DNA from 3 places in the Pseudomonas sp. KU26590 genome. Region 1 is predicted to be linked to each of the others. Evidence: predicted binding sites of a transcription regulator. Region 1 holds the regulator's gene; each other region holds the start of a gene.
What was found. Region 1 encodes FliA, which starts transcription of late flagellar genes. Its sites were predicted from a motif close to CTAAAGTTTNNNNNNNNNNNGCCGNTAA; they were not measured.
Positions count from the first base shown of each region.

Region 1 (10,523 bases):
GCGCCAAAGGCAATCGACTGGCGTTCGAAGCGATGTATCACGCCACATCAGCGAGGCTGTTCGGTATCTGCCTGCACTATTCCGGCAATCGGGCCGAGGCTGAAGAGGTGCTTCAAGAGGTGTACATCATGGCGTGGCTGAAGGCATCTCGATTCGATCCTCAACTGGCCAGCGCCATGACCTGGCTCTCGACCATGGCGCGCAACAAATCAATTGACCGGCGCAGGGCCCATCGCCCTCACGACACTCTTGAAACGATCCCCGAATTACCCACCCAAGACGACTCCATCCCGGACTCCCTCGAGCGCGAGCAGCAGGGCAGTCAGCTGGATCGCTGCCTGGAAACCCTGGAAGAGGCACAGCAACGCTATATCCGCGTCGCGTTCTTCGAGGGTTGCTCCTATGCCGAACTGGCCGAGCGTCACGGTATTGCGCTGGGGACGATGAAAAGCTGGATTCGTCGCGGGCTCCTTCGACTGCGCCTGTGCCTCGGCCTATGAACGAGCATCCCGTGTCTCCCGAAGAGAACCCGGACCTGCTTATCGCAGAGTACGTGCTGGGCGTGCTCAGCCGCGAAGAGCGGGAGCGGGTGGAGGCGATGATTGCGCTGGACCCTCGTCATCAACGCGCCCTGGCACAATGGCAGGAGCAGTTTGCCGAGTGGCTCGGCCAATTGCCCGCGTCCAGTCCTCCGCTGGGTACCTGGAGCAAGATTGAGCAGCGGTTGTTTGCCGGTGCCAGCCGTTCGCCGTCACGGGCGTCAGGCTGGTGGAACAACCTTGGGCTCTGGCGCTGGACGTCAGCCGCGCTGGCTGCCGGGTTGCTGGCGTCGGTGCTGACCCTTCAGCAGCCTGGTTCTGGAACGGGGCCTGCACTGCTGGCGCGTCTCGATCAGAGCGACGGCAATACCCTGTTTGCCGCCACGATAAACCCTGACCGCCGAGGCGTGCTGTTCGTCAACACGGGCCACGCTGAATGGCCGGGCAAAAGTGCTGAGGTTTGGGTGATCGCCGCCGATGGCAAACCACGGTCGCTGGGCGTGCTGCCGGCCAATGCTTCCGCGACGTTGAACGTCACGCCGCAACTGGCTGACCTGCTCGCCAGCGGCGCGGTGCTCGCCGTCACCCTCGAGCCGTTGAACGGGTCACCGAGCGGGCTGCCGACCGGACCGGTCGTCGCCCAGGGAAAAATATCTTCGCTGTGATGCATCCGTTCTGGCTGCTGCTCCGTATATCTCTCACCTTCATCCGAAGGACCGAAGAATCTAGGAGAAGTACCATGTTGACCATTGCCAAACGCATTGCCGCTGCCTCCTTCGCCGCACTCTGCCTTGCTGCATCGCCAGGCTTTGCCGCCGATACCGTCATGGTCGGTGGCGCCGCCATGTACCCGACCAAGACCATTGTCGAGAACGCCGTCAACTCCAAGGACCACACCACCCTCGTTGCGGCGGTCAAAGCTGCAGGTCTGGTGGACACGCTGAACAGCAAGGGCCCGTTCACCGTCTTCGCCCCCACCAACGAGGCCTTTGCCAAACTGCCCGCCGGCACCGTCGAGACCCTGGTCAAGCCTGAGAACAAAGCGGACCTGACCAAAATTCTGACGTACCACGTCGTCGCCGGTACCCACACCGCCAAACAATTGATGGCGGACGCCAAAATGAATGGCGGCAAGGTGATGCTGAAAACCGTACAAGGCGAATCCCTCACCGTGATGCCCCATGACGGCAAGCTGTGGGTGATGGACGCCAAAGGCGGCAAAAGCGCGGTCAGCATCGCTGACGTGATGCAGTCTAACGGCGTCATTCACGTGGTCGACTCGGTACTGATGCCTTAACCACGGGTGTAATCGCTGCTGTACCCGGTGGACATAAGCCCTGTCCACCGGGGTCCAGGGCCTGACTGGCGACTGACGTCATGTCGGGCAACGGACTCCCTCTGCTCATCCTCCCGCACCGCCGCTATTCCCTGCGCACATTTATTTTCAATTCACTGCATCCAGTTCGTTCTCCCCCGGGTAGTACAAGAAGTAGCGATGGCTGCTGACCTGTTTATCTAATGGAGAGATCGCATGAACGCTAAAAAATGGCTGGGCTCGTTCGGTGTTTCATTGGCAGCCTCTTGCCTGCTGGCCACGGCGCCGGCGGCTTACGCGCAGATGGCGCTGCCTGACGCGGTGAAGGTTCCGGACGGTCACAAGATCGCGATGGAGACGGTGGGCGTGGGCGAGATCACCTATGAGTGCCGCGACAAGCCCAACGCTGCCGGCCAGACAGAGTGGACATTCGTCGGCCCGAAAGCGGTGTTGAATGATCGCAGCGGCAAGCAGGTCGGCACGTACTTCGGTCCACCGGCGACGTGGCAGGCCGCTGACGGTTCGAAGATCACCGGTACCCAGCTCGCCGTGGCCCCCGCCGGCACGGGCGATATTCCGTATCAGCTGGTGAAAGCCAACCCTGCCGAAGGCAAGGGCGCGATGAGCAACGTCAGTTACATCCAGCGCGTGGCGACCAAAGGCGGTGTGGCGCCGAAGATGGAGTGCTCGATGGCGACCAAGGGCAAGCAAGAAGTCGTGAAATATCAGGCGGACTATATTTTCTGGGCCGCCAAGTAGACCAACGTCCCACGTCATGCCGCGCCGCTGACGCACAAAGTCATCTACGCTGCATCGACGCAACCCCGGCCTTTGGGCCGGGGTATTTCTTTTCGTTGGCGGTTGAACATTTTGTCCCTACCTGAAGACTGTTTTGACTACGAAGCCTGTCTGGCGGCCTGCGCTCGAGGTGAGCGGCGGGCCTTGCACGACCTCTACACCCAGGAAAGCGCACGCCTGCTCGGCGTCGCCAAGCGGATCGCCCGCAGCGACGCGCTGGCCGAGGACATCGTGCACGACGCCTTCATCAAAATCTGGACCCGCGCCGGCAGTTTCGACGCGGCGCGAGGCACTGCCCGTGGCTGGATCTTCAGCGTGACGCGGCACCTGGCGCTGAACTTCATGCGTGATAGCGCGCACATCATTCAGGTCAGCGAGGAAAGTGAAAACGCGGTGCTGGCCGAGGCTGCGATGGACGTTGCAACCGAAGTCGACAGTTTTGAATACCGCGCCCGCTCGGGGCGCATCTACGGGTGCCTTGAACAACTGGAACCGGCGCGTCGCAACTGCATCCTTCATGCGTACGTCGACGGATACTCGCACGCGGAGATCTCGCAGAAAGTCGGCGCGCCGCTGGGCACGGTGAAAGCCTGGATCAAACGCAGTCTGGTGGCATTGCGGGAGTGCATGGGATGACAGGCTATCCGTTGAAAGACAGCGCCGATGAACTGGACGCACTGGCCAGCGAATACGTATTGGGTACGTTACCGGCCGAGCAACGACTCGACGTGCAAAACCGCCTCGCCACGGATGCCGATTTGCGCGCGGCGGTGGACGCATGGGAAGCGCGCCTGCTCGCCTTGACCGAACTCGCCGAACCACAAGCCCCAAGCCCGCGGCTGTGGGGACGGATCGAGCGCAGCATGGAAAGCCAGGCACGCCGAGCCCCCCGAGCAACGCCTGCTGTTGAACGGCATTCGTGGTGGGATGTGCTTGCGCTGTGGCGCGGACTGGCCGGCGCAGGCTTGGTGGCGACACTGCTGCTGGGCTCGATGCTCCTGACCCGAACTGCCCCGGTGAACCCCACGACGTATCTGGTGGTGCTGGTCGCCCCACAGAACCAGGCCCCTGGGTGGGTCATCCAGGCCAGCAACCCGGAAGAAATCCAGCTGATCCCCCTGGGCGCCACCCAAGTCCCGACCGACAAAGCCCTCCAATTCTGGACCAAGGCTGACGGCTGGCAGGGCCCCGTGTCCCTGGGCCTGGTCAAACCCGGCCAGACCCTCTCCATCCCCGTAAACAAACTGCCGCCGCTGCAAGCCAACCAACTCTTCGAACTCACCCTCGAAAACCCCAACGGCTCCCCGACCGGCAAGCCTACCGGCCCGATTCAGTTCATCGGGCGCGCTGTGAAAGTGATCTGAACCGGCTGGACGCGGAGCGTCTAGGGCGGCATTCCCACGCAGAGCGTGGGAACGATCAGCGGTGCGCGACGCCAGATTTGCGCCGTGACACCTGACGCCTTCCCGGCTAAAGCCGGTCCCCCAAAAAGCAGCGCGTGCATTCAGGGGGAACGATCGGGTTTGCAGAGCGTGCCAGCGAACCCAGGGTGTCAGGGAATTGAAATGCAGCCGAACCACCGCGTTCGCGGGCAAGCGCGCTCCTACAGGGGAATGCATTCAGCCAGTAAAACCGCGTGCAGTCAGTGGGACCGGGTTTAGCCGGGAAGCTTTTGCTTTTGATCTCCGAACACAAAAAGTCCAGACACCACAAAACGCGACTTGGGTGCAGGCTGAACGCAGACGACGCGCAGTGGGCCGAGCCGCATGGATGCGGCGAGAGCGCCGTTGCGGACATGGATGTCCGTTCGGCGCGGGCCCACGGAGCGTCGTCGGAGTGAGGGTACTCCGACGAAGGAGGAGCCCAACCAGGAGCAGGCACCCTTGGTTACTTGGGGTGCTTTTCCAAGTAACTCGCCGAAGGCGAAACCGAGGCCGTTAGGCCGACGCTCTTGATCTTGATCCCCACCGCAGCAATGCAAAACCGTCGGACGACCACAAATCTTAATACTGGCACTCTGATATTTTACCCCAATCCCAAATGTTGGACCCCTTCTTGCAATAACCCCGATACAACGCTTCGGCGTCAAAAGATTGATTTAACGCGCAGGTGCCCAAACGGTGGAACGCTCACAACTCATCTCCCACGCCAGAACCGGATTGATCGGCCTGGGCCGTGGACAACTTGGCGTACCGCTGCTGCTCCTCGTCATGCTCGCCATGATGATGCTGCCCATGCCGCCGTTCCTGCTGGACGTCTTCTTCACCTTCAACATCGCCCTCTCCATCGTCGTCCTGCTCGTCTGTATCTACGCCCTGCGGCCCCTCGACTTCTCCGTATTCCCGACCATCCTCCTCGTCGCCACCCTGCTGCGACTGGCACTCAACGTCGCCTCCACCCGCGTCGTCATGCTCCACGGCCAGGACGGCCACGCCGCCGCCGGTAAAGTCATCCAGGCCTTCGGTGAAGTCGTCATCGGCGGCAACTACGTCGTCGGTGTCGTCGTCTTCGCCATCCTCATGATCATCAACTTCGTCGTGGTGACCAAAGGTGCCGGCCGCATCTCCGAGGTGAGCGCGCGCTTCACCCTCGACGCCATGCCCGGCAAACAAATGGCCATCGACGCCGACCTCAACGCCGGCCTCATCGACCAGCCCGAAGCCAAACGCCGTCGCCTCGAAGTCGCCCAGGAGGCCGAGTTCTACGGCTCCATGGACGGTGCCAGCAAGTTCGTCCGCGGTGACGCCATCGCCGGCCTGCTGATCCTCTTCATCAACCTTATCGGCGGCGTCCTGGTCGGCGTCCTGCAGCACAGCATGAGCTTCGGCGACGCCGCCAAGGTCTATGCACTGCTGACCATCGGTGACGGTTTGGTGGCGCAATTGCCATCCCTGCTGCTGTCCACCGCTGCCGCGATCATGGTGACCCGTGCGTCCGGTTCGGAAGAAATGGGCAAACTGGTTGGCCGCCAGATGTTCGCCTCCCACAAGGCGCTCGCGGTTTCGGCCGGGATCATGATCGTCATGGGCCTGGTCCCGGGCATGCCGCACTTCTCCTTCATCAGCCTCGGTCTGGTGGCTGCCGGCGGCGCCTACCTGCTGTGGAAGAAACAGAACCAGGTCAAGCTCGCGGCGGTGCAAGAGGTCAAGCGTCAGCAAGAGCTGCTGCCATCGCCGACCCGTGCGCAGGAATCCAAGGAGCTGGGCTGGGACGACGTCACCCCGATCGACATGATCGGTCTGGAAGTCGGTTACCGCCTGATTCCGCTGGTGGACCGCAACCAGGGTGGTCAGTTGCTGGCGCGGATCAAGGGTGTGCGCAAGAAGCTCTCCCAGGAGCTGGGCTTCCTCATGCCGACCGTGCACATCCGCGACAACCTCGACCTGGCGCCCAGCGCCTATCGCCTGACGCTGATGGGCGTGACCCTGGCCGAAGCCGAGATCTACCCGGACCGCGAACTGGCCATCAACCCCGGCCAGGTATTTGGCAGCCTCAACGGCATCACTGCCAAAGACCCGGCGTTTGGTCTGGAGGCCGTGTGGATCGAAATCAGCCAGCGTGCCCAGGCGCAATCCCTCGGTTACACCGTGGTGGACGCCAGTACCGTGGTGGCGACCCACTTGAACCAGATTCTCTACAAGCACTCTCATGAGCTGATCGGCCACGAGGAAGTCCAGCAATTGATGACCCTGCTGGCCAAGGGATCGCCAAAACTGGCAGAAGAACTGGTACCGGGCGTGCTGTCGCTGTCGGCCCTGCTGAAGGTGCTACAGGCGCTGCTGTCCGAACAGGTGCCGGTTCGCGACATCCGTTCCATCGCCGAAGCCATCGCCAACAACGCTGCGCGTAGTCAAGATACTGCCGCGCTGGTGGCTGCCGTACGGGTCGGATTGTCCCGCGCAATCGTCCAAAGCATTGTCGGCATTGAGCCGGAGCTGCCTGTGATCACCCTTGAGCCAAGGTTGGAACAGATATTGCTAAATAGTCTGCAGAAGGCAGGTCAGGGTCAGGAAGAAGGCGTTCTCCTCGAACCGAGCATGGCTGAGAAACTTCAGCGCTCGTTGATCGAAGCGGCGCAGCGTCAGGAGATGCAGGGGCAGCCGGTTATTTTGTTGGTCGCAGGTCCGGTTCGCGCCATGTTGTCCCGCTTTGGACGGTTGGCTGTACCGAATATGCATGTTTTGGCTTACCAGGAAATTCCTGACAATAAGCAAGTCACCATCGTAGCGACTGTCGGGCCTAACGGCTGAGGTAGTGAGTCATGCAAGTTAAGCGTTTTTTCGCCGCCGATATGCGACAAGCCATGAAACTGGTTCGCGATGAGCTGGGCGCTGAAGCTGCCATCATCGGGAACCGGCGGATCGCCGGCGGCGTGGAACTGACCGCCGCCCTGGATTACAAGTTGTCTGCGCTGGCCCCGCGTGTACCGAACATCGAACTCGAAGAAGAGCTGCGCAAGACCCAGTCGCGCATCGTCACCGCTCAGGCTGAGCTGACCCATCGCAGCGAGCTGGACACTGTTGCCAATCGCCAGTTGTTCGCTGGCCTGGCGATGGATGACAGCAAGCAGATCGAACCGACCCTGGAAGAACCGTTTCGCCCGTCGATCCACGCCGCTGTGGCCGCTGAACGTGCCGAGCGCAAGGCTGAGCCGGCGGTGGGCGATCGTGCCTACGAAGCGATGCGCTCCGAATTGAACGGTCTGCGCGAACTGCTGGAAGTCCAGCTGGGCTCGCTGGCCTGGAACCAGCTGCAAGGCAGCCGTCCGCAGCAGGCCAACCTGTGGCGCCGTCTGCAACGCGTCGGCCTCTCCGGCCCGCTGTCCCGCGATCTGCTGGCGATGGTCCCGGAATCCAGTGATCAGGCCCACACCTGGCGCATGCTGCTGGCCCATCTGGCCCGCATGATTGCCACGCCTGACGTCGAGCCACTGGAAGAGGGCGGTGTGATTGCCATGGTCGGCCCTGCCGGCATGGGCAAAACCACCACGCTGGCTAAACTGGCGGCCCGATATGTGTTGAAATACGGCGCGCAAAATATCGCGCTGGTGAGCATGGACAGTTTCCGCATTGGCGCTCAGGAACAGCTGAAAACCCTGGGTCGGATCCTCAATGTACCGGTCACCCACGTCGACCCGGGCCAGTCCCTGGCACAGGCGCTGGAGCCGCTGTTGCGCAAGCGCGTGGTGTTGATCGACACCGCCGGCCTGCAAGCCAGCGATCCGGCCCTGCGTCTGCAACTGGAAACCCTCGCCGGGCGTGGCATCAAGGCGCGCAACTACCTGGTGCTGGCGACAACCAGCCAGAAGCAGGTGCTGTCAGCGGCTTATCACAGTTATAAACGTTGCGGCCTGGCCGGGTGCATCCTGACCAAGCTCGACGAAACGGCCAGCCTGGGCGAAGTGCTCAGCCTGGCCGTGACACACGAACTGCCTGTGGCCTATCTCACTGATGGCCCACGGATACCGGATGATCTGCATTTGCCGCGTCGGCACCAATTGGTGAGCCGGGCAGTCAGCGTGCAGATGCAGGAGGAGCCTAGCGAGGAAGCGATGGCGGATATGTTTGCGGATCTTTATCACAGCACCGGCAAGCGCGCGGGCTAGGTATAGAAAATGACAGTGGAATTTTCCTGCATCGATGGTCTGCCAGGCATTGTTCAGGCACTGAACGTGCAGCCCGACATGTGGCTTAGGTCTAAGCAAGACAAGGTAAACAATTAACATGGGCAGCATGCATCCCGTACAGGTTATCGCGGTAACCGGTGGCAAAGGTGGCGTAGGCAAGACCAACGTTTCAGTGAATCTTTCACTGGCACTGGCCGAGCTGGGACGTCGCGTCATGCTGCTGGACGCCGATCTGGGTCTGGCCAACGTCGACGTATTATTGGGACTGACCCCCAAACGCACCCTGGCTGACGTCATCGAGGGGCGGTGCGAACTGCGCGATGTCCTGCTGCAGGGCCCGGGCGGCGTACGCATCGTGCCGGCGGCATCGGGCACCCAGAGCATGGTCCACCTGACCCCGGCGCAGCATGCCGGGTTGATTCAGGCGTTCAGTGACATCGGCGACAACCTCGATGTGCTGGTCATCGATACCGCCGCCGGCATCGGCGAGTCGGTGGTGAGCTTCGTCCGCGCCGCCCAGGAAGTGCTGCTGGTGGTGTGCGACGAGCCCACGTCGATCACCGACGCCTACGCCCTGATCAAACTGCTCAACCGCGATTACGGCATGAACCGCTTCCGCGTCCTGGCCAACATGGCCCAGAGCCCGCAGGAAGGGCGCAACCTCTTCGCCAAGCTGACGAAAGTCACCGACCGTTTTCTCGACGTGGCCCTGCAATATGTAGGCGCTGTGCCGTACGACGAATGCGTACGCAAGGCCGTGCAGAAACAGCGCGCCGTGTACGAAGCGTTTCCGCGTTCCAAATGTGCGTTGGCGTTCAAGGCCATCGCGCAGAAAGTCGACACCTGGCCGCTCCCGGCGAACCCGCGCGGCCATCTGGAATTTTTCGTAGAACGCCTCGTGCATCACACCAGCGCAGGGCCCGTCTCATGACAGCAAGTGGCTATCGCATGTACAGCAAATCGTCCAAAGACTCCCAGTATGAGCTGATCGAGCGGTATGCCCCGCTGGTCAAACGAATCGCCTACCACTTGCTGGCGCGTCTGCCGGCCAGCGTGCAGGTCGAGGACTTGATCCAGGCGGGCATGATTGGCTTGCTCGAAGTCTCGACCAAATACGACTCCACCAAAGGGGCCAGTTTCGAGACGTACGCGGGTATTCGTATCCGTGGCGCGATGCTCGACGAAGTGCGCAAGGGGGATTGGGCACCGCGCTCGGTCCACCGCAACACGCGCATGGTCAGCGACGCAATTCGTGCAATCGAAGCGAAAACCGGTCGTGACGCTAAAGATCACGAGGTTGCTGCCGAACTTGAAATGAGTCTCGACGATTACTACGGGATTTTGAACGATACCCTGGGCAGCCGCCTGTTCAGTTTCGACGACCTGTTGCAGGACGGCGAACACGAAGGGCTGCACGAGGACGGCGCGAGCCAGTCCCTCGAACCGTCGCGGGATCTGGAAGACGAGCGCTTCCAGGCTGCGCTGGCCGAGGCCATTGCCAACTTGCCCGAACGTGAACGCCTGGTGTTGTCGCTGTACTACGACGAAGAGCTGAACCTCAAGGAAATCGGTGAGGTCCTGGGGGTCAGCGAGTCGCGGGTCAGCCAGCTGCACAGCCAATGCGCGGCGCGTTTGCGCGGTCGTCTTGGCGAGTGGCGCGCACGTTCATGAATGAGGCGCAGGCTGCGAGGCCTGCGCGTTGCGTGTAAGACCGGCTGTGCAAGACGTGAGCGGGAAGTAAAGAGACACGGCAGGAGTCGGTCGAACCGGGTCGTAGAGGATCCGGTTTCGCTGCGCTTGTCCCCGTCGATTAAAACCCCTCTTCATGTTCGGCACAGCCGGTATTGATTGAACGCGCGTTCAGGTGCTGAACGCGTTAAAGACTGCTTGGAGGTCGAATTGGACAAGAACATGAAAATCCTCATCGTTGATGACTTCTCAACGATGCGGCGGATCATAAAAAACCTGTTGCGTGACCTTGGGTTCACCAACACGGCCGAAGCAGATGACGGACTCACCGCATTGCCGATGCTGCAAAGCGGCGCCTTTGACTTCCTCGTCACTGACTGGAACATGCCTGGCATGTCCGGCATCGACTTGTTGCGTCAGGTGCGTGCCGACGAGCGTCTGCGCAGTCTGCCGGTGCTGATGGTCACTGCCGAAGCCAAGCGCGAGCAGATCATCGAAGCCGCTCAGGCCGGTGTGAACGGCTACGTGGTAAAGCCGTTCACGGCGCAAGTGCTCA
Region 1 covers NZ_CP110644.1:2,342,440-2,352,962, forward strand. Annotated here, with positions in the region: gene OKW98_RS10455 (sigma-70 family RNA polymerase sigma factor) at 1-500, shown strand, start outside; gene OKW98_RS10460 (anti-sigma factor domain-containing protein) at 512-1,204, shown strand; gene OKW98_RS10465 (fasciclin domain-containing protein) at 1,279-1,836, shown strand; gene OKW98_RS10470 (DUF3455 domain-containing protein) at 2,071-2,613, shown strand; gene OKW98_RS10475 (sigma-70 family RNA polymerase sigma factor) at 2,725-3,288, shown strand; gene OKW98_RS10480 (anti-sigma factor domain-containing protein) at 3,285-4,016, shown strand; gene flhA (flagellar biosynthesis protein FlhA) at 4,773-6,902, shown strand; gene flhF (flagellar biosynthesis protein FlhF) at 6,914-8,257, shown strand; gene fleN (flagellar synthesis regulator FleN) at 8,376-9,209, shown strand; gene fliA (RNA polymerase sigma factor FliA) at 9,206-9,949, shown strand; gene OKW98_RS10505 (chemotaxis response regulator CheY) at 10,190-10,523, shown strand, end outside.

Region 2 (10,523 bases), 590 kb from region 1:
TCCGGCAGGTAGCGCAACACGACGACACCGAGGATCACCGCTGGCAGGCCTTCCAGCAGAAACAGCCAGCGCCACCCGCTCACACCGAAATAGCCGTCCAGGTGCAGAAACGCGCCCGACAGCGGCAGGCCGATCACCGAGGCCAGCGCGGCGCCGATGTAGAAGAACGACATGGCCCTGGCCCGATCAGTCTTTGGGTACCACTGCGACAGGTAATAAATGATCCCCGGCGTAAAACCGGCCTCGGCGGCGCCCAGCAGCAGGCGCATGCCATACAGCTGATTGGCGCTCTGCACAAACGCCATGCCCGCTGCGACGATGCCCCAGGTGATCATGATCCGCGCAATCCAGCGCCGCGCGCCGACCCGCGTGAGAATGACGCTGCTCGGGACTTCAAGAAGAATGTAGGTCAGAAAGAACAGCCCCACGCCGATGCCGTACATGCGGGCAGTCAGGCCCAGCTCGGCATTCATCTGCAACGCGGCGACGGAAATGTTCGACTTGTCGATGTACGCGACCATGTACAGCAGCATCAGGAAGGGGATCAACTTGAGGTTGAGGCGCTTCATGGTGCTGGCGTGCAGGCCCGAATCCAGAAATGGCGAGGGCATGGGATTTCCTGTTGTTCTTATAAGGATGAGGAGCGACGACGTTCCACCATAGACGACATATCCTGATACCTCAATATGTGATTAGCCGTCCCATATAGTGGGATTTAATGGTGTGGGAGTGACGCAATCTTTCTGAGCGTTCGACGGGCTTCTGACAGAAAGCCTGATCACGAAGACGCCATTTCACCCGCTGAAGATTTAGTGCATTTACACACTCATAGCCGCTACTTCAGGGCGTTCTTGTTCAAGAAGCGATCTCGATGATCCGCGGCGGGCAAGTGGCAGGCGTCATAACGCCCAAACAGCTGGTAGCGGTTCAGGGCGATCTTGTCGTACAGCCAGTCACGCAAAACCCTCGGGAAAGCCCGCGCCATGAGCAGCCAGTGCCACCGTGCGGGCAGGTGGGCGAGGATCTTGAACATCGCGTCCGAACGGACATAAAAGCGGTCGTTTTCCACCAGCACGATGGTATTGAACTGATCCTGGGGCAATCCCGCCCATTTCAGCAGCGCCTGACCCTCGGGCGACTGTACGGCCGCCAGCGTCAGACGGTGCTCGTGGTCCTGGCCGATGATGAAGGTCGCCCAGCCATTGCACAGCTTGCAGGTACCGTCGAACAACACGACGGCCCGGCCCGTGGCAAGCCCGGAGCTGCCATCGGGCTTCACGCGAAGCCCGTTACAGCGTGGGGAACGTAGGGCGCTTCAAGGCGTTTCACTTCGTCGTCGCTGAGCACCAGATCCAGCGCCGCGATCGCATCGTCCAGATGGTGCGGCTTGGACGCCCCGACAATCGGCGCCGACACGCCACGCTGGGCCAACACCCACGCCAGCGCGACCTGGGCCATGGGCACGCCGCGCTCACTGGCAATCTTTTCCACCACATCAATGACGCGGCCGTCTTCCGCTTCCGTGGCCTCGTAAAACGACTGCCCGGAGATGTCGGTCTTGGTGCGTTCGGTTTGCTGGCCGTGTGGCCGTGTCAGCCTGCCACGGGCCATCGGGCTCCATGGCATCAGGCCGACGCCCTGATCCAGGCACAACGGAATCATCTCGCGCTGTTCTTCGCGATACACCAGATTGAGGTAGTTCTGCATGGACACGAAGCGGCTCCAGCCATGGGCGGCCGCGACCTGCTGAGCCTTGGCGAACTGCCAGGCGAACATCGACGACGCGCCAATGTAGCGCGCCTTGCCGGCCCGGACCACGTCGTGCAGCGCCTCCATGGTTTCCTCGATGGGGGTGTGATAATCCCAGCGATGGATCTGGTACAGGTCGACGTAATCGGTGCCCAGCCGCGTCAGGCTGGCATCGATGTTGGCCATGATGGCTTTTCTCGACAGCCCTTGTTCGTTGGGTCGCTTGGAGCCTTCCCACATATTGGCCGGAAAAAACACCTTGGTCGCGATGACGGTTTCTTCGCGGCGGGTGAATGCCTTCAGCAGTTTGCCGACGATGATTTCCGAGGTGCCCGCCGAGTAGCTGTTGGCCGTGTCGAAGAAGTTGATGCCTTGCTCGACGGCGTGCTTGATGATCGGCCGGCTGGCGTTTTCATCCAGCGTCCACGGGTGCGTGCCGGCGTCCGGGTCGCCAAACGTCATGCACCCCAGACACAACTTCGACACGTCCAGCCCCGTGGAACCCAGCTTCACGAACTTCATGCATTCACCTCCGAAATCGGTTGATGCCCAAACAAGCGGCTCAGAGGTGCGATCCCTCGCGTCCGATTAAGTTCTGAATTGCATCACCAGACCGTTCAGGCCCACCGCCAGTTGCGACAGCTCGTTGCTCGCCGCCGAGGTCTGATGGGCGCCGGCAGACGTCTGCAGCGACAGGTCGCGGATGCTGGTCAGGTTGCGATCGACTTCCCGGGCGACCTGGGCCTGTTCTTCCGTGGCCGTCGCGATGCTGACGTTGCGTTCATTGATCAGCACGATGGCGGTTTTGATTTCCGCGAGGGCGCGACCGGCCGCACCTGCGACGTCCAGACTGACCCGCGCGCGCTCGCTGCTCTGGCCCATGGCCGTGACCGCCTTGTGGGTGCCACCCTGAATCGAGTCGATCATCTTTTCGATCTCGGCGGTGGACTGTTGGGTGCGGTGCGCCAGGGCGCGGACTTCGTCGGCTACTACCGCGAAACCACGTCCGGCTTCGCCAGCGCGGGCGGCTTCGATGGCCGCGTTGAGGGCGAGCAGGTTGGTCTGATCGGCGATGCCGCGAATCACGTCCAGCACGCCGCTGATGTTCTGCACCTGGCCGGCCAGCCCGTTGATCTCATCCGCGGTGGTGCCGACCGATTGGTGCAGCTCGTTGATCGCCGAAATGGTTTCGTTGACCCGCAGGCGGCCCTGTTCCGCCGAGTCGCTGGAATCCCGCGCCGCCGTGGAGGCGAGAGAGGCGTTGTGTGCGACTTCTTCCACCGCTGCGCTCATCTGGTTGATGGCGGTGGCGGCCTGATTGATTTCGTCGTTCTGACGCTGAACCCCGCGCAGGGATTCTTCGGTCACGGCGGTCATTTCTTCCGAGGTCGAGGCCAGTTGATTGGACGAGTGGCCGAGCTCCGAGAGGGTGTGGCGCAGGTTCTGCTGCATCACGGACAGCGCTTGCAGCAAGCGGCCCGGCTCATCGGAACCGTCGACCTGAATAGGCTTGCTCAGGTCGTTGGCGGCGATGTTTTCCGCGACGGCCAGGGCTTTGGCGATCGGCGCCACCAGGCTGCGAGTAAACAACGCGGCCAGGGCGAGGGTGGCGGCCAGCGCCACCACGATGGCGGCAATGATGACATTGCGGGCCTGATCGTAACTTTCATCTGCCGCGACATCCGAATCCTGCATTTTCTGTTTGGCCAGGTCGGCGATGGTCGCGATGTCCTTGGTGAGCGCGTCTGCCGCGCGGGTTTGTTCGCCAGAGGGTTCAGTCAACGAAACGACGATGTCGTCACGCTTCTGCTTCACGGCGTCCAGAAAACGCGCATGCACGGCGAGATAGGCCTGCAGGTCGCGCGCCATATCGGCATAGGCACTCAGGCCACGCTCGGAGATGAGCAATGATTTCAGGCCCTGCACGTCTTTCTCAAGGTCGGTGCGACCCTGACTGACCCGCTTCATGGCCGCGTCGTTGCTGGCGGCGCTTTGTGCTGCGCGCAGGCTGGTGTTGCCCAGGCGAATGGTCAGCAGGTCATTTTTGATGTCGGCGATGGCGAGGAGGGTGGGGAGTACGTTGTCCTGCAGGGCGTCCCTGGCGTCTTTGAGCTTAGAGGCTTGCATCAGCGAGAACAGTCCGACGGCGGAGATCAATACGGCAAAAAAGCCGAAGCAGATCAGGGAGCGGGGGGCGATGTTAAGGCGTCGGAGGTTCATGTCGAGGGCTGTCCATAGATAAAGGGATCACCTTGTTATCGACATGAACCGGTTCAGCTTGATGACAGATTGTCCTCTTTTTGGCAGAAATGCAGTGCGAATGTGCTGTTTTGGATGGATCGCGGTTGCCGTAGCCGTGTTCGGATGGCAACCGCAGCATTTCAGCCTTGGGGCCCGCCGGCTGCGACCATGGCCCGCCAGGTCTGGATGCTCGGACGTTCATTCATCCGTGCGTGCCAGGCCAGCAGCGCCTCACAGTCTGCCGGCACCGCGAGCTCCACCAGCGAGGCGAAGATCATCCCGCCGAAGACTGCGATGTCGGCCATCGAAAACGAGTCCCCGGCTACGAACGGCTGCATCTTCAGCACACTGTCGAAATAGCGCATGCCCCGTACGGCCTTGTCGCACATGCGGTTGCCCCATTCGGCGTTCTGGTACAGCTCGACGTCAGGCCCCAGGCCAGGCGTGCCGTGATGGAAATACGTGCTGACCGCGTCGAGAAACTCGATCTCCGCGCGTTTGGTCATCATGTGAATGCGGCCTTTTTCCACAGGCGTTGCGCCGGTGAGCTCGGGGCTGCCCACGAGGGCGTCAAGGTACTGGGTAATGGCGGTGCACTCGGCGATCAGCGTGCCGTCTTGCAGTTCAAGCACGGGGAGCGTGCCGGAGTAATTGATGTCGAGAAACTCGGGTTTCTTGTGCTCGCCATTCCACAGGTTCACTGATACGAATTCGATTCGCGGCAGCAGGTTTTTCTCTGCCAGGGCGATGCGGACCCGGGCCGGGTAAGGGCCATTGAACCAGTCGTAAATGGTCATCATGGGAATTGCGGAGGTGTCGGACTGCGGTATAGAAGCGTTCATAATGTGTCTACCTGTCAGTTGGTAGGCAAACTTTGGGCGCATTAGAGGACGCTGTCAATCCCTACCTGTCAATTGGCAGGTTGAGATCTTTAGGCGTAGCATGCGGGCCATCTATCGACCCTTCGAGGAATTCAGCGTGAGCGAAAATGCGCGCGAGGCCATTCTGGCCGCTGCGAAAACGGCAGCGCAGTTGCACGGGTACAGCGGCATCAATTTCCGCAGCATCGGCGAGACGGTCGGCATCAAGAACGCCAGCATCTACTACCACTTCCCGAGCAAGGCCGAGCTGGGCGCTGCGGTGGCGGCGCGTTATTGGCAGGACACTGCCAAGGCGCTTGACGCAATACGCGAGGCGAATCCCGACCCGCTGCGCTGCCTGGCGCTGTATTCGTCGATCTTTCGCACCTCGCTGGAAAACGGCAACCGACTGTGCCTGTCCAGCTTCATGGCTGCAGAGCACGAAGACCTGCCGGAAGAAATCCGCCGCGAGGTAAAAGCCTATGCCGATGCCAGCGTGGCCTGGCTGGCGGACAGGCTGATGGAGGCGGGGTTGGGCAGCGTCGAGCACTGCCAACGCCGCGCACTGGCGATTTACACCGCCGTGGCCGGGGCGCAGCTGATTGCCCGGACCCGATCCGACATCGAACTGTTTGATGCGCTGATTCAGGACTACCGTGACGCCGGGCTGATCCCGACGGACCTGAAAGGGTAGTGCTGCACTGACACAGCGCGCATTCAGTAGGACCGGCTTTAGCCGGGAAGGCGTCGGGCGTCACACCGCAAGATTGATGGTGTCTGCGCTGGCCACTTCCCGGCTGAAGCCGGTCCCACTGACGCCGCGCGTATCGATAGTGGGACCGGCTTTAGACGGGAAGGCGTCGGGCGTCACACCGCAAGATTGATGGTGTCTGCGCTGGCCACTTCCCGGCAAAAGGCGGTCCCACTGACACCGCGCGTATCGACAGTGGGACCGGCTTTAGCCGGGAAGACGTCGGACGTCACACCGGAAAATGGAGGGTGCACACGCGGGCCGCTTCCCGTTCGAGTGCCGCAAGGCGCTGGCTGGCCGCCGATACGGTCATGTGCGCGTCGCGGGCCGCCTTGGTGAGGTTCTGACTGTCGGCCGCGAGCACCAGCAACCGAAGTGAGGCGAGGCCGAGTTGCAGCAGGTTGAGCATGGGGGGCCTTCGAGGGTTTCCGTTGCGGAAAGGGTAGTGGAAATCATTGAAATTCTCACGAGGGCGGTTTAAGAGGATGATCCCGACATCCCTTCCAACAATAAGGAATCCCCATGAGCCTGCCGCTGGATGGCATCAAGGTCATCGAGATGGGCCAACTGATCGCCGGGCCTTTCGCCGCGAAGATCCTCGCGGACTTCGGCGCTGAGGTGATCAAGATTGAGCCGCCGACCACCGGCGACCCCTTGCGCAAATGGCGCCTGCTGCACAACGGCACGTCGGTCTGGTGGGCCGCGCAGTCACGCAATAAGCAGTCGGTGACCCTTGATCTGCGTCAGGCCGAGGCTCACGACGTGGTCAAGCGGCTGGTCAAAGACGCCGACATCCTGATCGAAAATTTTCGCCCCGGCACCCTGGAAAAATGGGGTTTGGGCTGGGATACCCTGAGCGCCATCAACCCGGGCCTGATCATGTTGCGGGTATCGGGCTACGGCCAGTCCGGGCCTTACCGAGACCTGCCGGGCTTCGGCGTGATCGGCGAAGCCATGGGCGGTTTGCGGCACCTGTCCGGTGAACCCGGTCGAACGCCGGTGCGCGTCGGCGTGTCCATCGGCGATTCGCTGTCGGCCCTGCATGGCGTGATCGGCGTGCTGCTGGCGCTGCGTCACCGCGAACAGCATCAAGGCGCTGGTCAGCAGGTGGATGTCGCGCTGTACGAATCGGTGTTCAACATGATGGAGAGCCTGATCCCCGAACATTCGGTGTTCGGCGCCGTGCGCGAACCCGCTGGCAGCAGCCTGCCGGGCATCGCGCCCAGCAATGCCTACCGTTGCCAGGACGGAAAGTACGCGCTCATCGCCGGCAATGGCGACAGCATCTACAAGCGCCTCATGGAAAAAATCGAGCGCCCGGACCTGGCCAATGACCCGGCGCTTGAGCACAACGACGGCCGGGTGCGGCATGTCGCGCGCATCGATGCGGCGATCTCCACCTGGACCGCCGAGCGAGGGCTAGACGAGGTGCTGAACGCGCTGAAAGACGCGAATATCCCGGCCGGGAAAATCTACGACGCCGCCGACATCGCCGCCGACCCGCACTATCAGGCACGGGGAATGCTGCTGCCCAGTCAGCTGGATGACGGCACGCCGGTCACCTTGCCCGGGATCGTGCCGAAGTTACTCAGCACCCCGGGGCAGGTGCGCTCCCGTGCGCCGACCCTGGGTCAGCACACTGACGCGGTGCTCGCCAGCGTGGGCATCGACGCCGACACACGCGAGCAATGGCGCGCGCGCGGCCTCATCTAATCGTCAGGAGTCCCCAGAATGAAACGCCTGTACATCCATGAAGTCGCCACCCGGGATGGCTTCCAGAACGAAAAGACCTTCATCGAGACCGAGGACAAAGTCGCCCTCATCAATGAGCTCAGCCAGTGCGGTTACGCGAAGATTGAAGTAACGTCGTTTACCTCGCCCAAGGCCATTCCGGCGTTGCGTGATGCCGAAGCGGTGATGGCCGGGATCCGTCGTCAGCCTGGCGTCGAGTACACCGTGCTGGTGCCCAACGTTCGCGGCGCGGAGCGTGCCCTGGGTTGCGGCATCGACGAAGCCAACTTGGTGATGTCGGTGAGCGAACCGCACAACCGCGCTAACCTGCGCATGACCCGCGAGCAGTCATTCGCTCAGTTGAAGGAAGTGATTGGCGTCATCGGGCGCGGGCCGGTGGCGGTCAATGTGTCGCTGTCCACGGCATTCGGCTGCCCGATGCAGGGCGATGTTGCCCCTGAAGAAGTGTTGCGCTGGGTAGAGGGCTTCGTTGCGCTGGATGTTCGTGGCGTGACGTTGTGCGACACCACGGGCATGGCGTATCCGACGCAGGTTCAGGCGCTGTCCGAGGCGGTGCGAAGGCATTTCCCGCAGCTGCAACTCACGCTGCATTTCCACAACACCCGGGGCATGGCGCTGGCCAATACCCTCGCGGCGCTGCAAGCCGGCGTCGATCGTTTCGATGCCTCCCTTGGCGGCCTGGGCGGTTGCCCGTATGCGCCGGGCGCCAGTGGCAACGAGTGCACGGAAGACCTGGTGCACATGCTCGATCTCATGGGTTACGACACTGGCATGGACCTGGACCGGGTCATCGCCGCCTCGGCGCGGCTGCCCGGCCTCATCGGCCACGACACGCCGAGCCAGATCCTGCGGGCGGGCAAGCGCCTGGACCTGCACCCGATTCCCGAGCCTGTACCCAGCCTCAGTCAGCAGATCGCCATTAACCCCATGGAGCGCACTCAGTGATTGATCACCTCGACCATCTGGTCCTGACCACCGTCGATGTTGAGGCCTGCAAGGATTTCTACGTGCGCATCATGGGCATGCAGTTGGAAACCTTCGGCAGCGGCCGCCTGGCGTTTCGCTTTGGCAACCAGAAGATCAACGTTCACGAGCGCGGTCACGAGTTTGAACCCAAGGCTCACCTGCCGGTGCCGGGCGCGCTGGACCTGTGCTTCATCGCCAGCGGGAGCCTCGACGACGTGATCGCGCATTTAAAGGCGCAGCAGTGGCCGATCGTAGAAGGGCCGGTCCAACGAACCGGCGCCACCGGACCTATTCGCTCGGTCTACGTGCGTGACCCGGATTTGAACCTGATCGAGATTTCCGAACTGACCGGCTGACGGCGCTGCGCCGGTCGTGCGTGGGTGGGAACGGTTTAGCCGGGAAGAGGCCCGTCTATACGACGCCTCAACCAGCCCGTAATGCCGCCACCGTCTACCCGAAGAAGCCAGCGGTAAGTAGTACGATTGTCCTGCCAGCGAGACGATCAATCGCATTTACACCCTCTAATCACGCATTACGCTACAAGGTAGGATGACGCCACTTGATCGCCAAGCGGCGATTCTCACCTTGGGAAGCCCTTCATGAAACTCTTGCACATCGATTCCAGCATCCTCGGCGATCACTCCGCTTCGCGTCAGTTGAGCCGCAGTGTCGTTCAGTCTTTCACCGCTATCACCCCGGACACTCAGGTGGTGTACCGCGATCTGGCGAACGAGCCACTCAATCATTTCTCCGGCGCCACGCTGGCCGCTGCCGGTACGCCGGTGGAAGGCCGCGACGCGGCGCAGAAGCTTGAAGTGGAGACCAACGAAGCGACACTGGAAGAGTTTCTGTCGTCTGACGTCGTGGTCATCGGTGCGCCCATGTACAACTTCAGCATCCCGAGCCAGCTGAAGGCGTGGATCGACCGTATCTGCGTCGCCGGCCGTACCTTCCGCTACACCGAAGCGGGCCCGGAAGGTCTGTGCAAGGGCAAGAAAGTGATCATCGTTTCGACCACTGGCGGTCTGCATCAAGGCCTGCCGAGCGGTGCGGGCCATGATGACCTGCTCAAGGTGGTGTTCGGTTTTATCGGCGTCACCGACCTGCAATTCGTCGTCGCCGAAGGCCTGGCATATGGCGACGAGCCGCGTGCCGCTGCCATGGCCGCCGCGCAGAAGCACATCAGCGAAACGCTGTTCGCGTAAGCCCGACCACGTCGCAAGCGTCCCCGCGCAGGGGCTCGAAGCGGCTCGACGCGATAGAAAAGCTTCACCCGAAAGCCCCGTCATCGCCGGCTCCCATGCCGACAGGTGACGGGGCATTCGTCTTTTTGCGGCCGCGTGTTCAGGCGGGCGACAGCTTTTATGACTTCTTTGCGCGTAATCTTCGCTAAGCACCGTAGAATGCCGGCCAATTCGGTCTGTTCTGCGTCAAACGGCGGCCGATGCCTTCAATTTATCGAGCTTGGCCCGCCTTGTGCACCATTGATCCTGAAACGTTTCGGAATGTTATCGAACCCCACGGGTCAGATAGCGACAGACACCGCTTTCACGGGGCTTCAGCCCTTGAGCGTGTGAATCGGCAGGCATGGATTGATAAGGTGAGGGGCATTGCAATGATGCGTCTTTGTGCAGTGATGATGATCAGCCTGCTGGGCAGCCTGATTTCGGTGCAGGCCAGTGAGCTGCAGAGCTGGAGCGTGGGCTTTCACGAGCTGACGTTTCTCGATCCGCTGGATTCCCGGCCCATGCACGCCTACGCCTTTTACCCCTCCACCGACGATGAACACATTACCCGTGTTCAGGGTTACCCGATTGAAGCGTCGCAAGACGCCACCATTGCCATGGGCCGTTTCCCGTTGCTGATGCTGTCCCACGGCAACACCGGCACGCCGCTGGCGCAGCACGACCTGGCGACGTCATTGGCGCGCAAGGGGTTTGTCGTCGTGGCGGTGTTTCATCCGGGCGACAACTACATGGACCACAGCCGCCTCGGCAGCCTGAGCAATCTCTACGGTCGTCCGCTGCAAATATCCGAAGCGATCAGTGCTGCGTTGATCGACCCCATGCTGTCGCCGTACATCAACGCGCGTCGGGTTGGGGTGATCGGTTATTCGGCGGGTGGCGAAACGGCGCTGATTCTCGCCGGCGCCCAGCCTGATCTGCAGCGTTTGCGTCATTACTGCACCGAGCGCCCCCAGGACC
Region 2 covers NZ_CP110644.1:2,934,742-2,945,264, forward strand. Annotated here, with positions in the region: gene OKW98_RS12875 (MFS transporter) at 1-611, opposite strand, end outside; gene OKW98_RS12880 (thiol-disulfide oxidoreductase DCC family protein) at 836-1,279, opposite strand; gene OKW98_RS12885 (aldo/keto reductase) at 1,276-2,271, opposite strand; gene OKW98_RS12890 (methyl-accepting chemotaxis protein) at 2,338-3,969, opposite strand; gene OKW98_RS12895 (glutathione S-transferase) at 4,131-4,787, opposite strand; gene OKW98_RS12900 (TetR/AcrR family transcriptional regulator) at 4,969-5,544, shown strand; gene OKW98_RS12905 (helix-turn-helix domain-containing protein) at 5,831-6,010, opposite strand; gene OKW98_RS12910 (CaiB/BaiF CoA transferase family protein) at 6,124-7,314, shown strand; gene OKW98_RS12915 (hydroxymethylglutaryl-CoA lyase) at 7,333-8,298, shown strand; gene OKW98_RS12920 (VOC family protein) at 8,295-8,675, shown strand; gene OKW98_RS12925 (FMN-dependent NADH-azoreductase) at 8,919-9,524, shown strand; gene OKW98_RS12930 (alpha/beta hydrolase family protein) at 9,935-10,523, shown strand, end outside.
Region 2: a site for FliA is predicted at 4,005-4,032, ahead of OKW98_RS12890 (methyl-accepting chemotaxis protein). Genes of this name have one in related genera too.

Region 3 (10,523 bases), 180 kb from region 1:
AAAACCGCGTCGATAAACAGCAGCGGGTTGCTGAACGCCAGCCAGTTCATGGCCTCTTCGAAGGTGGTGGCCTCGTAGAACTGGGCTTTTTCGTCCACCGCCAACAGCCAGGTGCCGATGTGCTCCGGCAGCACCACGATGGTTTTATCGTTGAGCAGCCCTTGGTCGCGGGCCTGCACCAGATACGACGCAAGCTTGCGATGCAGGCGTTTGACGCTCGAATAATCGGAAGGGAACAGCTCGGGCTGAATGCCCAGCAGGTTGCCGCGTTCGCCAGGTTGCCCGTCGTTGATCACCAACTGGATGCGCAAGTCCGTCAGGTAATGCCCGACATGACGCTTGCCCGTCCACAGCCCGTAGCTGACGAGAAGCGTCACCAGCACTGCAGCGGTAAGTGAGCCGAGAACTTTGCGCATGAAGAAAGGAGAACTGCCTCTGAAGAAAGCGCGCGGGGCGCCATAACGTTGCCGGAAGGCTACGGCAAAACGGCGATTGGGAGAAGGTTTGCCAACGGCCAGGGCGGCCATTCGGCAAATGGGTTGAAGCGAGGCGGCATCGGTGGCCGCCTGCGGTGTATGGATCAACCGCGATGCCGGCGATTTGCAGGCATCACGGGGGCCGCGATTTACAAGCGGAAGCGGCTGACCAGCGTGTTGAACGACACGGCCAGGCGGGAAAGCTCCTGAGTCGACGCGTTGGTCTGGTGCGCACCGGCCGCGGTCTGGGTCGACAGATCCTGGATGTTCACCAGGTTACGGTCCACCTCGCGCGCGACATTCGCCTGTTCTTCGGAGGCCGTGGCGATGACCATATTACGGTCGTTGATCTGGGCGATGCCTTCGGCGATCTGTTCCAGTGCGCGGCCCGTGGCCTGCGCCAACGCTTGGGTATCGGTGACCAGCGACTGGCTTTTGCCCATCGCCCCCACCGCCTGATCGGCACTGGCCTGCACGCTGTTGATCATGCCTTCGATTTCACCGGTCGAGGCCTGGGTGCGTGCGGCCAAGGCCCGGACTTCGTCGGCGACCACGGCAAAGCCCCGGCCTTGCTCGCCCGCCCGTGCGGCTTCGATCGCAGCGTTCAAGGCCAGCAGGTTGGTTTGTTCAGCGATGCCGCGAATTACGTCCAGCACCTTGCCGATGTCCCGGACTTGCACGGCGAGGTCGCGGACCATGTTGGTCGAAGTGGCAATTTCGGTGGTTGCGCTGTTGATGGCTTCAACCGCGCCACGTGCCTGGTCGCGGCCCTCGCTGGCCTGTTTGCTGGTGGTCCTGGACGCGTCGGACGTGGACACGGCGTTACGTGCCACCTCTTCGACCGCCGAGGTCATTTCAGTGACAGCGGTGGCGGCCTGCTGGATCTCGTCGTTCTGGCGGACCAACCCGCGGCTGCCGTTATCGCTGACGGCGGTCAGCTCTTCTGCGGCAGAGGCCAGTTGACTGGACGCATCGGCAATCTGCTGAATGGTGCTTTTCAGGCTGCCCCGCATTTCGCCCAGCGCCGTCAGCAATTGCCCGGCTTCATCGCGGCCGGTGCTGACAATCTGTTGGGTCAGATCACCGCCGGCAATGCTCCGCGCGCTCGCGACTGCATAGGCGAGAGGACGGCTGATCAGGCGACTTATGAACATGCCCAGCAGAACCGCAGCCAGAAAGGCAATGGCGATGCCGATGTACAGCGCGGTCTTGGCGGATGACTCCGTCTTGGATGCATCCTCGGCGCCTTCGCCGATCTGCCGGTCATTGGACTTAACGATGAGGGTCAATTCATCGAGCACAACGCGGTAGGCCGCCTGCAGATCGCCAAACAATAGGGCGCGGCCGTTATCAAGGTCGCCGGCCTTCACGAGGCCAAGGTATTTCTGAACCATCGCCTGGTAGACCGGCCAGTCCTTTTCCATCTGGTCGCCCGCGGCGCGTTCATCGTCGGCGAGCGGGGTCTTGCGGTATTTGGCAAACGCTTTCTCGCTGTCTAACTGGTTGGCGTTCATCGAGCTCAGCAATTCGTCCTTCACACCCTGGGGCATGCCGGCAGCAGCGGCACTGTATAAGCGGTAAAGGTCACGGTTTTGGCCTACGGCATTGGTTCTGGCGCGGCCGGTGTCCGCAACGGACACCAGGTTATTGCTGAACACCAGCTTCAGGCTGTCCGACAGTTCGGAAACGCCACGGCTTCCGAGCACGCCTACTCCCAGGGTGATGAATGCGCACAGCACGAAGGCTGTGATCAACTTGGTCGAAATTTTTGCATCATTGATCCAGCTCATTGATCGTCCTGCCGAGGTGTTGATAAGAAGGACATTGCTCAGCCATCGCGGCGGTGCGGCAAGGTCGTCATAGGGCTATCGGCGCGAAAGTCCGAGGCTGGAGGGTCGTCCGATGAAAGAGGGTGCATCGCTCGATCATTGATTTGTCACTTCCAGTCATTGAGCAAGGCCGGGCGGCTGTTTACTGTTTGCGCCATGTACAAGGCGCTGGTCCAAGGCCCTGACTGACTCGACGGGCGCCACAGAGCGCTCGCGCCCCGTGATGATGCTCGATGGAGTTTTTATGGCCGCCCCCCACTACCCGCATTTGCTCGCTCCCCTGGATCTGGGTTTCACCACGTTGCGCAACCGTACCCTGATGGGCTCGATGCACACCGGGCTCGAAGAGAAGCCGGGCGGGTTCGAGCGCATGGCGGTGTATTTCGCCGAGCGCGCACGGGGCGGGGTTGGCCTGATGGTCACAGGCGGCATCGCGCCGAACGACGAAGGCGGCGTGTATTCGGGGGCGGCCAAGCTGTCGACGCCGGAAGAGGCGGCCAACCATCGCATTGTCACCCAAGCCGTGCACGAGGCCGGCGGCAAGATCTGCATGCAGATCCTCCACGCCGGGCGTTATGCCTACAGCCCCAAGCAAGTGGCACCGAGCGCCATTCAGGCGCCGATCAACCCTTTCACACCCAAAGCGCTGGACGAAGAGGGCATCGAGAAGCAGATTCAGGATTTCGTCACCTGCGCGACCCTGGCACAGACCGCCGAGTACGACGGCGTAGAAATCATGGGCTCTGAAGGTTATTTCATTAACCAGTTTCTGGTCGCCCACACCAACCATCGCAGCGACCGTTGGGGCGGCAGCTACGAAAACCGCATGCGCCTGCCGGTGGAGATCGTGCGCCGCGTACGTGAAGCCGTCGGCCCCAACTTCATCATCATTTATCGCCTGTCGATGCTCGACCTCATTGAGGGCGGCAGCAGCTGGGAAGAAGTGGTGCAACTGGCCCAGGCCATCGAGCATTCGGGCGCCACGCTGATCAACACCGGCATTGGCTGGCACGAAGCGCGCATTCCGACCATCGCCACCAAGGTGCCGCGCGCTGCGTTCGCCAAAGTGACCGCGAAAATGCGCGGCTCGGTGTCGATCCCGCTGATCACCACCAACCGCATCAATACCCCCGAGGTTGCCGAACAGGTGCTGGCCGAAGGGGACGCCGACATGGTCTCCATGGCGCGCCCGTTTCTCGCCGACCCCGAATTCGTCAACAAGGCCGCGGCGGGTCGCAGCGACGAGATCAACACCTGCATCGGTTGCAATCAGGCGTGTCTGGATCATACCTTCGGCGGCAAGCTCACCAGCTGCCTGGTCAACCCCCGCGCCTGTCATGAAACCGAGCTCAATTACCTGCCGGTCACCCAGGTCCGCAAAATCGCCGTCATCGGTGCCGGTCCTGCAGGCCTTGCTGCCGCAACCGTTGCGGCCGAGCGCGGGCATGAAGTGACGCTGTTCGACTCGGCCGGCGAAATCGGCGGGCAGTTCAACATCGCCAAGCGGATCCCGGGCAAGGAAGAGTTCTTCGAGACCCTGCGCTACTTCGGCCGCAAGCTGCAGACCACCGGCGTAGACCTGCGCCTGAACACCCGCGTCACGGTGGATGACCTGCTCGGCAAAGGCTATGACGAAGTGATTCTTGCCACCGGCATCGCGCCACGAACGCCCGCCATCCCCGGTGTCGACAACCCCAAGGTGCTGAGTTACCTCGACGTCATACTCGGCCGCAAATCGGTTGGCAAGTCCGTCGCCGTGATCGGCGCGGGCGGCATCGGCTTCGACGTGTCGGAATTCCTCGTCCATCAGGGCGTGTCCACCAGCCTGAATCGCGATGCGTTCTGGGACGAGTGGGGCATCGACACGCATCTGGCGGCGCGTGGCGGCGTTGCCGGGATCAAAGCTCATCCCCATGCGCCAGCGCGTCAGGTGTTCCTGTTGCAGCGCAAGGCCACCAAAGTCGGCGACGGTCTGGGTAAAACCACAGGCTGGATTCATCGCACGGGGCTGAAGAACAAACAGGTGCAGATGCTCAACAGCGTGGAATATTTGAAGATCGACGATGCAGGTTTGCACATTCGGATCGGCGCGGAGGGCGAGGAGAAACTGCTGCCGGTGGACAACGTGGTGATCTGCGCCGGGCAGGATCCGTTGCGTGAACTGTATGACGGGTTACAGGCGGCGGGGCATAGCGTGCATCTGATTGGCGGGGCGGATGTGGCGACTGAGCTGGATGCCAAGCGGGCGATTGATCAGGGATCGCGGTTGGCGGCGGGGTTGTAAGTGGATGGGGGCTGACGGTTGGGAATCCCCCTACACAGCCCCCAAAACCTAGAACCCAGAGCGACGAGTGCTAGACTCCTGCACCGTCCATTGCCCGACCGATTTCATGTTCCCTCTCTCATCACCGCTCCCTCCCGCTCCGTTGCAACTCCTCCATTTCGACTGGCTCCAGGCAGCCGGCGTGGAGGCGGCGATCTTGCGGCTGGACCTCGTCGATCCGCTGATCAGCGGCAATAAATGGTTCAAGCTCAAGCACCATCTGGCGGCGGCTGAGCGGGTCGGGGCGCGGGGCGTCATCAGTCTCGGCGGGGCGCATTCCAATCACCTTCACGCGCTGGCGGCGGCGGGCAAGCGCTTCGGTTTTGCCACGGTCGGGCTGATGCGCGGGCATATAGTCGAGACGCCGACGGTGCTTGATCTCCAGGCTTTCGGGATGGAGCTGCACTGGCTGGGTTACGCCGGTTATCGCGCGCGGCATGACGCGGATTTCTGGGTGCCGTGGCGCGAGCGTTATCCGCATCTATTTCCGGTGCCTGAAGGCGGCGGCGGGCTCGACGGCGCGGAGGGCTGCGCTGAAATCGTTCAGCAGGCGCGCAGTCAGCTCGGTCAACTGGGATGGAAGGATTACGACGCCTGGTGGCTGGCGTGCGGCACCGGCACCACACTTGCCGGACTGATGCTGGCGGAGGCGGGGCAGCATGAGGTGATCGGCGCGATGGCGGTGCCTGACGGTCATGGGGTTGAGGGCAATGTAGAGGACATTCTTGAAGCTTTCGCGAGCAAGCTCGCTCCCACAGGTCCTGCGTCGTCCCTGGGCATACTGAATCAACCACTGACAGGCTTGGACGTGGGAGTAAACCGAAAAAAACTTCAGGCTTACCGCTTGCTCGATAGCAGCCGTGGCGGCTTCGCGAAGACCGATTCCGCGTTGCTCGATTTCATCGCGCGCCATGAGGCTGAATCCGGTATCCCCCTCGAACCGCTGTACACCGGCAAGGCATTGCTTGCGCTGCACGAAGAGGTGATCGCGGGCCGGATCGCCGAAGGCACGCGGCTGATTTTTCTGCACACCGGGGGATTGCAGGGCAGACGGACCTTCGAATCCGCGCTGGCACACCGCTGACGCCTAAGCGCGCCTCCACGCACTGGCACGAATCCTGCGGCCCACAGCCTCCGACAGGTCGGTCCTGAGTACGTCGGCGGCAGTTCTGGAGTCGGACGGGCAGGGCGCTGTGCCGATAATCGGATCTTTCCCACGCGCGCCGAGGTTTCCATGACCACTCCCGTCCTTGAGCAGGTTGATCCTGCCACCCTGAGAAAAGTCATTGTGGCGGCCGCCATCGGCAATTTCGTCGAATGGTTCGACTTCGCGGTGTATGGCTTTCTGGCCACGACCATCGCCCAGCAGTTCTTCCCCAGCGGCGATGCCAGCGCGGCGTTATTGAAAACCTTCGCGGTGTTCGCCGTGGCCTTCGCGTTTCGGCCCCTCGGCGGTGTGTTCTTCGGCATGCTGGGCGACCGCATCGGCCGCAAGCGCACGCTGGCGTTCACCATTTTGTTGATGGCCGGGGCGACGACGATCATCGGTCTGTTGCCGACCTACGCGGCAATCGGCGTGATGGCGCCCGTGTTGCTCACCCTTATCCGCTGCGCTCAAGGCTTTTCCGCCGGGGGTGAATACGCGGGGGCATGCGCTTACTTGATGGAACACGCGCCACGCACGCAGCGGGCGTGGTATGGCAGCTTCGTGCCGGTGTCGACCTTTTCGGCGTTCGCGGCAGCGGCGATTATTGCCTACGCGCTGGAAGCCACTTTGAGCGTTGAGGCCATGGGCAGTTGGGGCTGGCGGCTGCCGTTTCTGATCGCCGCGCCGTTGGGGCTGGTCGGGTTGTACCTGCGCTGGAAACTGGACGAAACCCCGGCGTTTCAGGCGGTCAAGCAGGAACACGCGGTTGCCCATTCGCCACTCAAGGAAACCCTGCGCAACCATGGCGCGGCGATATGCTGCCTAGGCGCGTTCGTGTCGCTGACGGCGCTGTCGTTCTACATGTTCACCACGTACTTCGCGACGTACTTGCAGGTGGCGGGCGGGCTGAGCCGTGCGACCGCATTGCTGGTGTCGTTGATTGCCTTGCTGTTCGCCGCGGCGATCTGTCCGGTGGCCGGGGCGTTTTCCGACAAGGTCGGGCGACGCAAGACGGTGCTCAGCACCTGTGTCCTGCTGATTGTGGTGGTGTATCCGTCGTTTTTGATGGCCAGTTCCGGTTCGTTTGTGGCGTCGATCGTCGGCGTGATGTTGCTGGCGATTGGCGCCGTCCTCTGCGGTGTGGTCACGGCGGCGCTGTTGTCGGAGACCTTTCCTACGCGTACCCGTTACACCGCTTCGGCGATCACCTACAACATGGCGTACACGATCTTCGGCGGAACCGCGCCGCTGATGGCGACCTGGCTGATCGGCGCGACGGGCAGCAACCTGGCGCCGGCGTTTTACCTGATCGTGATTGCGCTGCTGGCGCTGGCGGGCGGGCTGGCGTTGCCGGAGACGTCGAAAGTGTCGCTGCATGAGGTGGAAGGTTCGTTGACGGCGCGGGGGAGATTGCAGACGGCGGTCTGACTGGCGGCGGTGCTCTATGCTCGCGTAGATGCCGGAATATCTGCTGGAGTTTCGGCGGATCGCAGGCCGTCTTCGTGAGCAAGCTCACTCCCATAAGGTCCCCGTCCGCAACATTGCACCACGCGACCCCATCACACAAATCCGCAACAAAACATCGCAGCGGCGCCCCAATAAATGGCACATTGGCGACCCCTTGTGCCGCTGACATGTTCTGTAACGAGTCCCGACGGCGCATCAACGTTCGATGGATGGACCCGATGGCCGTTCCCAGCCCTGCAACCGTGCCCGCGACCGATACCCAACCCGTTCCCGCTTCGCAATCAACGCAATCAAGTCCCTTGGTCATGCGCATCATTGGTGCAGTGGCACTGGCGCACCTGCTCAATGACCTGATTCAGTCGATCCTGCCCTCGATCTACCCCATGCTTAAGGCCTCGTACGGCCTGACTTTCACCCAGGTCGGGCTGATCACCCTGACGTTTCAGGTCACGGCATCGTTGCTGCAGCCTTGGGTCGGCTATTACACCGATCGTCATCCCAACCCGTTGGTGCTGCCGGTCGGCTCGCTGTGCATTCTGGGCGGCGTGATGATGCTCGCGACCGTGGGCAGCTTCCCGCTGATCCTGCTCGCCGCAGGGTTGATCGGCATCGGCTCGTCGACTTTTCACCCCGAAGCCTCGCGCATTGCCCGGTTGGCCTCAGGCGGGCGCTTTGGCCTGGCGCAATCGAGCTTTCAGGTGGGCGGCAACAGTGGTTCTGCCATCGGGCCGTTGCTGGCGGCGGCGATCATCATCCCGTTCGGTCAGGGCCACATCGCCTGGTTCGGGCTGGTGGCGCTGTTTTCCGTGGGCCTGCTGTACGCGATCAGCCGCTGGTACAAGGCGCACCTGTCGCTGTTCAAGATCAAGGCCGGACAGGCGGCGACCCACGGGCTGTCGAAACGTCGGGTGACCGGCGCGCTGGTGGTGCTGGCGATGCTGGTGTTCTCCAAATACTTCTACATGGCCAGCTTCACCAGCTACTTCACGTTCTATCTCATCGACAAATTCCAGCTGTCCGTGGCCAGCTCCCAGTTGCACTTGTTCATGTTCCTGGCAGCGGTGGCTGCGGGCACGTTCTTCGGCGGGCCGATTGGCGATCGCATCGGGCGCAAGGCGGTGATCTGGTTCTCGATTCTGGGCGTGGCGCCGTTCACCATCGCGCTGCCGTACGCGGATCTGTTCTGGACCAGTGTCCTCAGCGTGATCATCGGTTTCATTCTTGCCTCGGCGTTCTCCGCCATCGTCGTTTACGCTCAGGAACTGGTGCCGGGCAACGTCGGCATGATCGCCGGGATCTTCTTCGGCCTGATGTTCGGCTTCGGCGGCATCGGCGCCGCATTATTGGGTCACTTGGCGGATCTTCACGGCATCGTTTATGTCTACACGCTGTGCTCCTACCTGCCGCTGTTGGGCATCCTCGCCATCCTGCTTCCGAGAACTTCAAAAAGATGCTGATAGCCGTCGCGATTTTTCTGGTCACCATCACCCTGGTGATCTGGCAACCCAAGGGCCTTGGTGTTGGCTGGAGTGCAACCTTTGGCGCAGTGCTCGCGCTGCTTTTCGGGGTGGTGCACCTGAGTGACATTCCCCAGGTCTGGCACATCATCTGGAACGCGACCGGCACCTTCATTGCGCTGATCATCATCAGCCTGCTGCTCGACGAGGCCGGGTTTTTCAACTGGGCCGCGCTGCACGTGGCGCGCTGGGGCAACGGCAAGGGCCGGCGGCTGTTCGCGTTTATCGTGCTGCTCGGCGCGCTGGTGTCGGCGCTTTTCGCCAACGACGGCGCCGCGCTGATCCTCACCCCCATCGTCATGTCGATGCTGCTGGCGCTGCGCTTTTCGCCGGCGACGACCCTGGCCTTCGTGATGGCGGCAGGGTTCATCGCCGACACCGCCAGCCTGCCGCTGGTGGTCTCCAACCTGGTCAACATCGTGTCCGCCGACTATTTCGGCATCGGTTTCAACCGCTACGCCTCGGTGATGGTGCCGGTGAATCTGGTCAGCGTGGCGGCGACCCTGGCGGTGCTGATGCTGTTCTTCCGTCGCGATATCCCGGAAACCTTCGACGCCTCGCAACTGGCCGAGCCGTCTTCGGCGATCAAGGACCGCGCGACCTTCATGACCGGTTGGTGGGTGCTGGGGATCTTGCTGGTGGGCTGTTTTGCCCTGGAACCGCTGGGGATTCCCATCAGCGCGATCTCCGCGGTATGCGCGGCGATCCTGCTGGGCATTGCAGCCAAGGGCCATCGCATTTCGACGCGCAAGGTGCTGAAAGACGCGCCGTGGCAGATCGTGATTTTCTCTCTGGGCATGTACCTGGTGGTGTACGGCCTGCGCAATCAGGGCCTGACCGATTACCTCGCCACCTGGCTCGATCGTTTCGCCGAACACGGTTTGTGGGGCGCGGCGATGGGCACGGGCGTGCTGACGGCGCTGCTGTCGTCGGTGATGAACAACCTGCCGACGGTGCTGATCGGGCTGTTGTCCATTGATGCAAGCCACGCCCACGGCCTGCTTCAGGAAGCGATGATTTACGCCAACGTCATCGGCAGCGACCTGGGCCCGAAAATCACCCCGATCGGCAGCCTCGCGACCTTGTTGTGGCTGCATGTGCTGGCGAAGAAGGGCGTGACCATCGGCTGGGGCTATTACTTCCGCGTCGGCATTGTGCTGACCGTGCCGGTGCTGTTGATTACCCTCGCGGCGCTGGTGCTGCGACTGAGCCTGTAACCCGGCGCGCGTCCGGCAGGTTCGGCCACAGGTCCGACACCAGAAACAACCGCTCGGCCTCTTCCCAGTGGCCGTCGGCGTGGCGGATCAGGCGCACCAGCAGTTGCGCGGGCGCCAGCGGGTCGAGGGCCTCCAGCCAGTCCTGAAACTGGCGCGGTGTCCAGGCCTCGTCGCAGCGCGCGGGTGCCAGCCAGGCCGGACGCGGCAGTAATTGCCAGCGGCCTTCCAGCGTTTGTTCTGCGTAGCCCGGCCAGTTCTGTTGATGCAGCCACTTTCCGCGCAGATGCTCAGGGTGCGCCCCTTGTGGCGAAGCTGCGGTCTCTGGCCAGGGATGAGGGGGCCACGGATAAAACAGATAACCCCCTAACCAGAGCGAAGCGCTGAAGGTGTCCACACCCCGCGCGGCGAGCATGGCGGTGCTCTCCGGGCGCGCTGACATGGGCAGTTGATGCTGATTCAGGTGCGCGAGCTTCACATCCAGCCGGTCGAGGGCGCCGGGGCCGAGCCAGTGGGCTGGATCGTCGCCGTCCTTATTCTGAAGCCCAAG
Region 3 covers NZ_CP110644.1:2,162,997-2,173,519, forward strand. Annotated here, with positions in the region: gene OKW98_RS09775 (carbon-nitrogen hydrolase family protein) at 1-416, opposite strand, end outside; gene OKW98_RS09780 (methyl-accepting chemotaxis protein) at 626-2,266, opposite strand; gene OKW98_RS09785 (NADPH-dependent 2,4-dienoyl-CoA reductase) at 2,550-4,589, shown strand; gene OKW98_RS09790 (1-aminocyclopropane-1-carboxylate deaminase/D-cysteine desulfhydrase) at 4,696-5,712, shown strand; gene OKW98_RS09795 (MFS transporter) at 5,863-7,203, shown strand; gene OKW98_RS09800 (MFS transporter) at 7,461-8,699, shown strand; gene OKW98_RS09805 (arsenic transporter) at 8,693-9,976, shown strand; gene OKW98_RS09810 (DUF1853 family protein) at 9,939-10,523, opposite strand, start outside.
Region 3: a site for FliA is predicted at 2,342-2,369, ahead of OKW98_RS09780 (methyl-accepting chemotaxis protein). Genes of this name have one in related genera too.